2 regions of the Pseudodesulfovibrio sp. JC047 genome follow, and region 2 is predicted to be linked to the other one. Evidence: predicted binding sites of a transcription regulator. Region 2 holds the regulator's gene; the other holds the start of a gene.

Region 1 (4,372 bases), on a different contig from region 2:
TCACGGCATATGATCTCTGTCACATCGGTCACGCCCGCTCCAGCGTGGTTTTCGACGTGTTGTATCGGTATCTCAAGCGGAAGGGATATTCCGTCAATTTCATTCGCAACTTTACGGATATTGATGACAAAATCATCAAGCGTGCGAATGAGGTCGGAAAGGAAGCGGCTGAGATTGCGGAAAAGTTCATTGGCGAATTTTACGTGGACATGGACAAATTGTCGGTGTTGCGTCCTGATGTGGAACCCAAATGCACTGAGCATATTCCCGAGATGATCGCCTTGACCGAACGGCTCATCAGCAAGGGACATGCCTATGCCACGCCGTCCGGGGATGTGTATTTCAAGGTCCGTTCCTTTGAAGGATACGGCAAGCTGTCCGGTCGTAATATCGACGAACTCGAATCCGGCGCACGTATTGATCCGGGTGACGAAAAGCTTGATCCGCTCGATTTTGCTTTGTGGAAGAGCGCAAAACCCGGCGAGCCGTCCTGGGAATCCCCATGGGGGCTGGGCCGACCCGGTTGGCATCTGGAATGTTCCGCCATGTCCGAAAAATATTCCCCGCTGCCGCTTGATATTCATGGTGGTGGTCAGGATTTGTCGTTTCCCCACCATGAGAATGAAGTGGCGCAGTCCGAGGCCGATACCGGCAAACCCTTTGCCAATTATTGGGTGCATAATGGGTTTGTCCAAATCAATTCGGAAAAGATGTCCAAATCTCTTGGCAATTTTTTCACCATTCGTGATATTCTCGATAAATTTCTTGCGGAAACACTGCGTTATTTCCTGCTGACCATGCACTATCGCAGCCCGCTTGATTTCTCTTTTGAGGCTTTGGAAGAAGCCGAGAAAGGCATCAAGCGCATTTATTCCGCGCTTGCGCAGGTCGATACGGAATTGACCAAATCCAAGTGGAAAAAATCGCCGTTCCCTGAAGAGCTTGTCAGCGAGCTTGCCCAGATCGAAACCCACTTTGACGAGGCCATGGAAGACGATCTGAACACTGCTGGTGCGATGGGCCATATCTTTTCCGCCATCCGTCTGGCTGGCCGTGTCATCGAGGACAAGACGCTTCGTAAATCCGAAGGTGGACGCGAGTTTTTTACCCGTATCAAGACCGACGTGGCCAATTGGGGTCAGGTCCTTGGAATTCTCGAACGGGAACCCGTTGAATTTTTGACCGAGTTGCGTGATAACCGCGCCGCCCGTACCGGCATTGATCCGATGAAGGTGAACGCCCTCTTGGATGCCCGGCAACAGGCCCGTAAGGACAAGGATTTCGAAAAATCCGACGCCATCCGCGACGAACTCGCCGCAATGAATGTTGAAGTCAAGGATACCCCGCAAGGTGCAACCTGGGACGTTCAATAAGCGGTCACATTGAACCGCTTCCCGCGAGACTAGCCCCGTCGGGGGCTGACAATGGCATGAGAAAAGCCCCCACCGGGAGAGAGAACGGTGGGGGCTTTGTTATGGGGAGGAGGAGTATTGTCGTGGTGAACTTTACAGATTCTTTTTCATGGTCTCATAATCTGTCACAGAGATTTCTCCGGCTGCGTAACGGCGTTTCAGAATAGTCTCGGGATCATCTGGACCGGTGTGTGTGGCAGGTTTTCGAAACATGCGGACCGTGAAATAGATGATAAGTCCGATAATGATGAGCGGGAGGATGCCGCCAAAATGGAAGGGCATCCATCCTCCGGCACCGTGTCCGCCGCTGTGCCAGAACCCTGCGTTGCTACACCAATTCCCTATTGTGCTGAAAAATTCCATGTGAGTACCTCGTTCGTGCTTTTTAAAAAGCAAAGCACATACCGTGCCAAAAATATATATGTCGAAAAAACAGTGGGTTAATGGAATTCCAACGTAAAAATATGTGCAAGTTTCAGTGCTTTGTGCAGTGGAGTGCGCATTCTTTTGCACTGGTCAGCACCTGGGAATGAGAGGATGCAGTGCTCAGTCAATGAACGCAAAAAAGCTGCCACCGGCAATTCGGTGGCAGCATAGCTTTTACTAGCTAAAAAATCTAAACGGACTTAGGCGTCGGTTTTTTTGCGAGCAACAGGCTTGACCACCGCACCGTTACGGATGCAGCGGGTGCAGACTTTGATGCTGACGACCTGTCCGGACTCGAGCTGATGACGAACCTTCTGCAGGTTGGGCATGAAGCGACGTTTTGTTTTAATGTGTGAGTGACTGACGTTGTTGCCGCTCTGAGGGCCTTTTCCACAAATATCGCAAACCTGTGACATTGCGACCTCCTAATGTATTCAAATGAAATAGTTCAATTTAGTTCGTTGCTCATAGCTCGGAGTTGGTAGCTTCCCCAAGCAGCGGGAGAGATTCATTACCGAGCCTTCAGGCAAATGGCAAGGTTTTTTTTCCTTGACAGGGGAATTTGTTACCATATAGGAAGCAGCGGTTGTCCAGTGGGCCATAATGCCTTCGGATGGAGAATATTATGTTTGAATTATGGATACCAATAAGTGATAGTGCCGATGACGGCAGAGAGTTCACCTATGACGACCAGACGCTGTGGCGTGCGGGGTGGAAAGAGTTTTCCATGCCTGTCAAGCCAGGGAAGGATCTGGTGGCGATGTATTCCCTTTTGCCGCAATCCGATAAGGGCGTGCTTGTTCGTGGAACCTTGAAAGGGTCCGTGAATATTCGCTGTGATCGTTGTGCCGCTTTTTTCGAATTGCCCATTGACGCAACGTTTGATGCCTTCGAGCAGCTTCCCGATGAGGAATATGACGAAGAGCCACGCATTCGTGAGGAAAATGGTCAATTGCAGCTTGATTTAGGCTCCGTGCTCTGGGAAGAATTCGCCGTTGCACTGCCGTTTAAACCGCTGTGTTCAAAGGATTGTAAGGGTATTTGTCCTGGTTGTGGCAAGGACTTGAATACGTCCGAATGCGAATGTGAGCCGGAAGAAGGCGACGAAAGACTTGCGGTTTTCCGCAACTTGAAGATAAAGTAACCCCCCTTGCTTGGATAGCCAGGCTATCCGAAGTGAGGAGCAGATCAAAAATAAAGAGTAAGAGGTATACACCATGGCAGTCCCCAAGAAAAAGACATCCAAGTCCCGTAAGGGTATGCGTCGTTCCCATGATAAGGTCGCCGCTCCGAACGTTATTTACTGCGAGTGCGGCGAGCCCACTCTGCCCCATCGCGTTTGCGCCGCCTGTGGCACCTATAAGGGCCGTCAGGTAGTCAGCAACGACGATGCCTAGCATTGATTCCATCAAGGCTCCACGGATAGCCGTGGATGCCATGGGGGGCGATTATGGCCCTCGAATTGTTGTACCCGCTGCGGTTGAAGCCGCACGCGAAGGTGTTGCTGTTGTCCTTGTTGGCGATCAGCCGCTCATTGAGCGGGAGCTTGCCGATTTGAATACCGCCGGGCTGGATATTTCAATCGTCCATGCTTCACAAGTTGTGGAAATGGACGATAAGCCTGCGGATGCGTTGCGACGCAAAAAAGATTCGTCCATTCAGGTGGCATGCCGCCTGGTTAAGAATGGCGAAGCTGATGGCGTTGTTTCTGCTGGAAATTCAGGTGCTTCTGTTGCCTGTGGCATGTTTATCCTTGGCCGTATCAAAGGGGTTTTGCGTCCGGCTCTTGCCGGGATACTCCCCACGGAGAAGGATCCTGTGATTCTCATTGATGTGGGAGCCAATGTCGATTCCAAACCGCAACACCTTGCACAATTCGGTCTGATGGCCGACGTCTTTGCTCGATATGTTCTGGAAATGAAGGACCCGTCTGTTGGCATTTTGTCCATCGGCGAGGAAGAGGGCAAAGGAAACGCTGCTGTGCGTGAAGCCTTTGACCTGTTACGGAAATCCGAACTTCGTTTCATCGGAAATGTCGAAGGCCGTGATATTTTCACCGGCGAAGTCGATGTCGTTGTCTGTGATGGATTTGTTGGCAACGTGGCCCTGAAATTGTCCGAAGGATTGGCCCGGTCTCTGAGCCATATTCTCAAGGATGAGTTGAAGTCGAGTTGGCTCTCCAAACTCGGAACACTCCTGTCTTTTCGTGCATTTAAGCGATTCAAGAAAGTCGTTGATTATGCGGAATACGGTGGTGCGCCATTGCTTGGGTTGAAGGATATTGTCATCGTTGCTCATGGAAAATCCAATGAGTTGGCGGTAATAAATTGTATCCGTATGGCCGCGACTTTTGTTCGCAACAATGCAAACGCCCATCTGGCTGAAGGGTTGGCTGCACATGCCGCCTTGGCCAGCAAGGCAGGTACAAGCGACAAATCTGCCGCTTAAACCGTCTCAAAAAACCAGGTTTGTGCAAAATGTCGCACTGCTTGACCACACTTGCCCCAGTGGCATACAGACCCAACCCATGATGA
Region 2 (4,372 bases):
CTGACAAAGCGAGTGAGCATGTGCTGACTTTGACCAAAGGACAACGGGTCAAAGTTGATTTTATCAAAAATGGATGGGCAGCAGTTTTTAATCCCACCGAAGCGGTTCGGGAAAAGAAAAAAGCCATAGGATATTCCAATATCAAATTCTTGGAGCCAGTTGAAGAGACCGTGCTGTCTCAGGTTGAAAAACAACAACAGGCTCAAACCGTTTCTTCCACGGAAAAAGGAGAGGGTAAGGTCAAGGCCCCCGTTGTCGCGGCACCTCGGGAAGATGCCTCAAAAATTGGAATCGATCCAAGCAAAATGCCGGTCAAAATTACTTCTGACCGGATGACGTATGACGAGACCGGAAAGGTTGTTTCGTTTGTGGGGAATGTTGTTGCCGAGCATGGACAACTTACGTTGTGGGCCGATTCCTTGTCTGCATATCTTTCTTCCAAAACCGGCAAGAAATTGACCGCGGACAGTGTTGATCGCATCATTGCAGAGGGAAATGTCAAAGCCAAGAAAGGTACATCGGAAGGTACCTGTGGCAAACTCACGTATTTTGTCACAGAACAAATGTTGCAAATGGAGCAGAACCCTTTGTTGCAGGACGGTCCTAATAGTCTGACCGGCGAAATTATCAAATTTGATATCAAAGACAATCGATCTGAAGTGGTGGGTGGAACCGGGCAACGGGTCAAGGCTATTTTCATGACACCTGGCAACATGAAGGTGCAATAAATGGAAAAAGGACTCCGGGCGACAAATCTTTCCAAACGGTATGGCCAAAAAGAGGTCGTGCACGGCATCAATCTGGAGCTGAATCCTCAAGAGGTTGTAGGGCTACTCGGTCCGAATGGCGCGGGAAAGACAACGACATTCTATATGCTTGTGGGCATTGTCGAGCCAAATACCGGCAATGTGACTTTGAGCGGCATAGATTTGACGGAAAAACCGCTTCATGAACGGGCTCGAATGGGAGTGAGTTATCTTCCACAGGAAAGTTCCATTTTCAAAAAGCTAACTGTCCGACAAAATTTGGAAATCATCCTTGAACAGACTTCATTGTCTGCCAAAAAGCAAATGGCCCGGGCCAATGAATTGATGGAGATGTTTACCATCACGAAATTGGCCGATCAGGCTGCCATGTTTTTGTCTGGTGGAGAACGTCGTCGGCTTGAGATTGCACGGGCTTTGATTCTTGATCCACAATTTATCCTTTTGGATGAACCGTTTGCAGGGATTGACCCCATCGCGGTCATTGATATTCAAGAAATTATTTCAGTCTTGAAAAGTATGGGAATCGGTATTCTGATTTCCGATCATAACGTGCGTGAGACGTTGAACATTTGTGACAGGGCATACCTTGTGTATGAAGGCAATGTTATTCTTGAAGGATCGCCTGAAGAAATTGTTCAAAACAGTCGTGCACGACAGATTTATCTTGGCGAGGACTTCAGCCTGTAATTCCCGCGTTTCAACTTTTACGCTTTCTCGATTTACAGTGTACCCAATCGTTGGTACACTTTTTCATGCTATTTCAATGCCACTATATAATGAATAGTAACGGCAGGTTATAACAATCTCCTTGCTTCGTTGTCGTAGGTGTGACATACTTAAATCAGAATCATAAAGGGAGAACCGGAACCTGCTTTGAACCCGGTGGATCAAACAAGACTCTATTAGCCTTTCGAGAAATACATTATGGGATTGGAACTTAGACAACAACTCAAGCTTTCTCAGCAATTGGTCATGACACCACAGTTGCAGCAGGCCATTAAATTGCTGCAACTCTCTCGTCTGGAGTTGCTTGAAACTGTTCAGCAGGAACTTCTGGAAAATCCTTTTCTTGATGAAAAGGAAACGGAAGCTGATGTTGCTGATGCGTCGGAAACGTTGACCGAATCCCAGGCTGAAGAAGAGTTGGTTCGTAATGCCGACTGGGAAAATTACCTGGGAGAATTTTCCAGCACTTCAAAACAGGCCACTGGTCGCGACGCCGAAATCCCCGAAGAAGGGATGTCTTTCGAGGCTCGTCTCGCTTCGAAGCCCTCTCTTGAGGGGCATATCAATTGGCAAATGCGGCTTTCCAATTTTACCGAACAGGAAATTGCGATCGGTGAAATGATTCTCGGTAATCTTGATTCAAATGGTTATTTGCAGGCCTCCACCGAGGATCTGCAATCCATGGTTGACGCGTCCAGCGAAGACATTGAATCAACCATTCTTCGGATCCAACGACTTGATCCTGTCGGGGTCGCTTCACGAACGCCACAGGAATGTCTGTTAGTTCAGATGGATGTCTTAGGATATGACGATCCCGTTCTTGTTTCGCTTGTCACCGACCATTTGGAAGATCTCGAAAAGAATCGGTATAAGCCTTTGGCTCGTAAATTCAAGATTTCCATGGAAGATCTCAAGTCCTATCTGGATTTAATGCAAACGCTTGACCCTATGCCCGGGACCAATTTTTCCAGCACCGAGCCGCATTATGTCAGCCCGGATGTCTTCGTGTACAAGTATGGTGACGATTTCATCATCATTTTGAATGAAGACGGATTGCCACGATTACAGATGAACGCCTTTTATATGGATTCCATGAAAGGGGCCGCACACAAAGAAAAAGAATATTTTCAAGAAAAAATGCGGTCTGCCGCATGGCTGATGAAAAGTCTGTACCAGCGTCAGAGAACATTGTACAAAGTGGTTGAGAGTATTGTCGGTTTTCAACGAGATTTTTTTGAAGAAGGCGTGACAAAACTCAAACCATTGATCCTCAAGGAGGTCGCCGAAGATATCGAGATGCATGAATCCACCGTGAGCCGGATTACCACGAGTAAGTATGTTTCGACTCCACATGGCATTTATGAGCTGAAGTTTTTTTTCAACTCAGCCTTGGATTTGGACGATGGGTCACAAGTGGGTTCAGAGAGCGTCAAGGCGCTCATCAAGAAAATGATTGCAGATGAAGACTCGAAAAAACCTTTAAGCGATGAACGGATTGGTGATATTCTCAAGGAAGAACTCGAGGTTAATATCGCCCGACGCACTGTTGCAAAATACCGTTCCGCCATGGGCATTCCGTCTTCTTCAAAACGCAAGCAGTATTTCTAATCCTGTTTGCCGCACTCAAAACAAGGAGGCAACGTATGAACATCAGCTTCACTTTCAAGAACTTTGAGCCGTCCGATCATCTCAAAGGATACGCTAAGAAGCGGTTTGAAAAGGTAGCACGATACGTTTCCGATTCGGAAGCCGATTTGCAGGTCAACCTGCTGGTCGATAAATTTCGCCACAAGGCGGACGTCATTTTGAACTCGGATCGCATTCATATCTCCGCGTATGAAGCTTCGGAAGACATGTATTCCACCATTGACATGGTGTTGGACAAGTTGGAAGCTCAGCTGCGGAAGATGCGTGAAAAAATGAAAAGTCGCTCGAAAAAGGGCCGTGGAAACAAGATGGTCCACATGAATGTCCTTTCTTATGAGGATATGCCGAGTGATTCTGCGCCCACCATTGTCGGTACTGACGAATATGTTCCGAAACCGATGTCTGTTGATGAAGCCGCCATGCAACTCGATGCGCTTGAAAATGAATTCCTGGTGTTCCGTAATGCCGAAACTGAAGGCCTTAATGTCATCTATAAACGAAAAAATGGCGATTATGGTCTTATTGATCCTGGGTACTAGAAAATGAAACTTGGTGATTACCTGGCGAAGGACTGTGTCCTTCCCGAAATAGTATCCGAAACACGATCGGATACCTTGAAAGAACTTATCGCCCCCTTGGGCGCAAAATATCCAGAGATGGACACGGACCTCGCGGTTCGTGTCCTTCTCGAACGTGAAAAGCTGGGGACCACCGGCATTGGTGATGGCATTGCCATCCCTCATGGCAAAGTGGATGGCCTCGATGCCATGCATGTTATTGTGGGTCGAAGTCTCAAGGGAGTCGAATATGATGCCCTTGACCAGAAGCCATGTACCATCTTTTTCCTTGTTCTTGCCCCGGAAGAAGCCGTGGGCATTCACCTGCGAGTTCTTGCGCAAATTTCTCGGTTGTTGAAAGACGAGACGTTTCGTCGTTCTTTTTTAGAAGCCGAAGGACGTGACGAGTTGTGGGGACTGCTTAAAAGTGTTTAATCCAAAAAGGACTTCTTCGTGACGCCTTCCAATCCTTTTCCCGTTATCATTGTGACCGGGCTTTCCGGTTCGGGGAAAAGCACAGCCCTCAATGTATTTGAGGATCTGGGCTTTTTCTGTATTGATGGCTTGCCCTCGAAAATTTCGCCAAAGATTGCGGATCTTATTCTCAAATTCGATTCGCAATATCGTGGCTTGGCTCTCGGCATGGATTTGCGGCAGTTTGAATTCGTCGATGGA

Evidence for each region. The regulator sigma-54, encoded in region 2, starts transcription at its own class of promoters, with help from an activator protein. The targets are predictions, from matches to a motif close to CTGGCACGGNNNNTGCTT.
Region 1: a site for sigma-54 is predicted at 1,808-1,825, ahead of GO013_RS05480 (SHOCT domain-containing protein). Genes of this name have one in related genera too.

Annotation. Positions count from the first base shown of each region.
Region 1 covers NZ_WUEH01000006.1:87,826-92,197, forward strand. Annotated here, with positions in the region: gene cysS (cysteine--tRNA ligase) at 1-1,373, shown strand, start outside; gene GO013_RS05480 (SHOCT domain-containing protein) at 1,506-1,775, opposite strand; gene rpmB (50S ribosomal protein L28) at 2,039-2,254, opposite strand; gene GO013_RS05490 (DUF177 domain-containing protein) at 2,464-2,982, shown strand; gene rpmF (50S ribosomal protein L32) at 3,056-3,235, shown strand; gene plsX (phosphate acyltransferase PlsX) at 3,246-4,286, shown strand; gene GO013_RS05505 (beta-ketoacyl-ACP synthase III) at 4,366-4,372, shown strand, end outside.
Region 2 covers NZ_WUEH01000008.1:120,054-124,425, reverse strand. Annotated here, with positions in the region: gene lptA (lipopolysaccharide transport periplasmic protein LptA) at 1-728, shown strand, start outside; gene lptB (LPS export ABC transporter ATP-binding protein) at 729-1,454, shown strand; gene rpoN (RNA polymerase factor sigma-54) at 1,692-3,101, shown strand; gene raiA (ribosome-associated translation inhibitor RaiA) at 3,137-3,679, shown strand; gene GO013_RS07180 (PTS sugar transporter subunit IIA) at 3,683-4,132, shown strand; gene rapZ (RNase adapter RapZ) at 4,151-4,372, shown strand, end outside.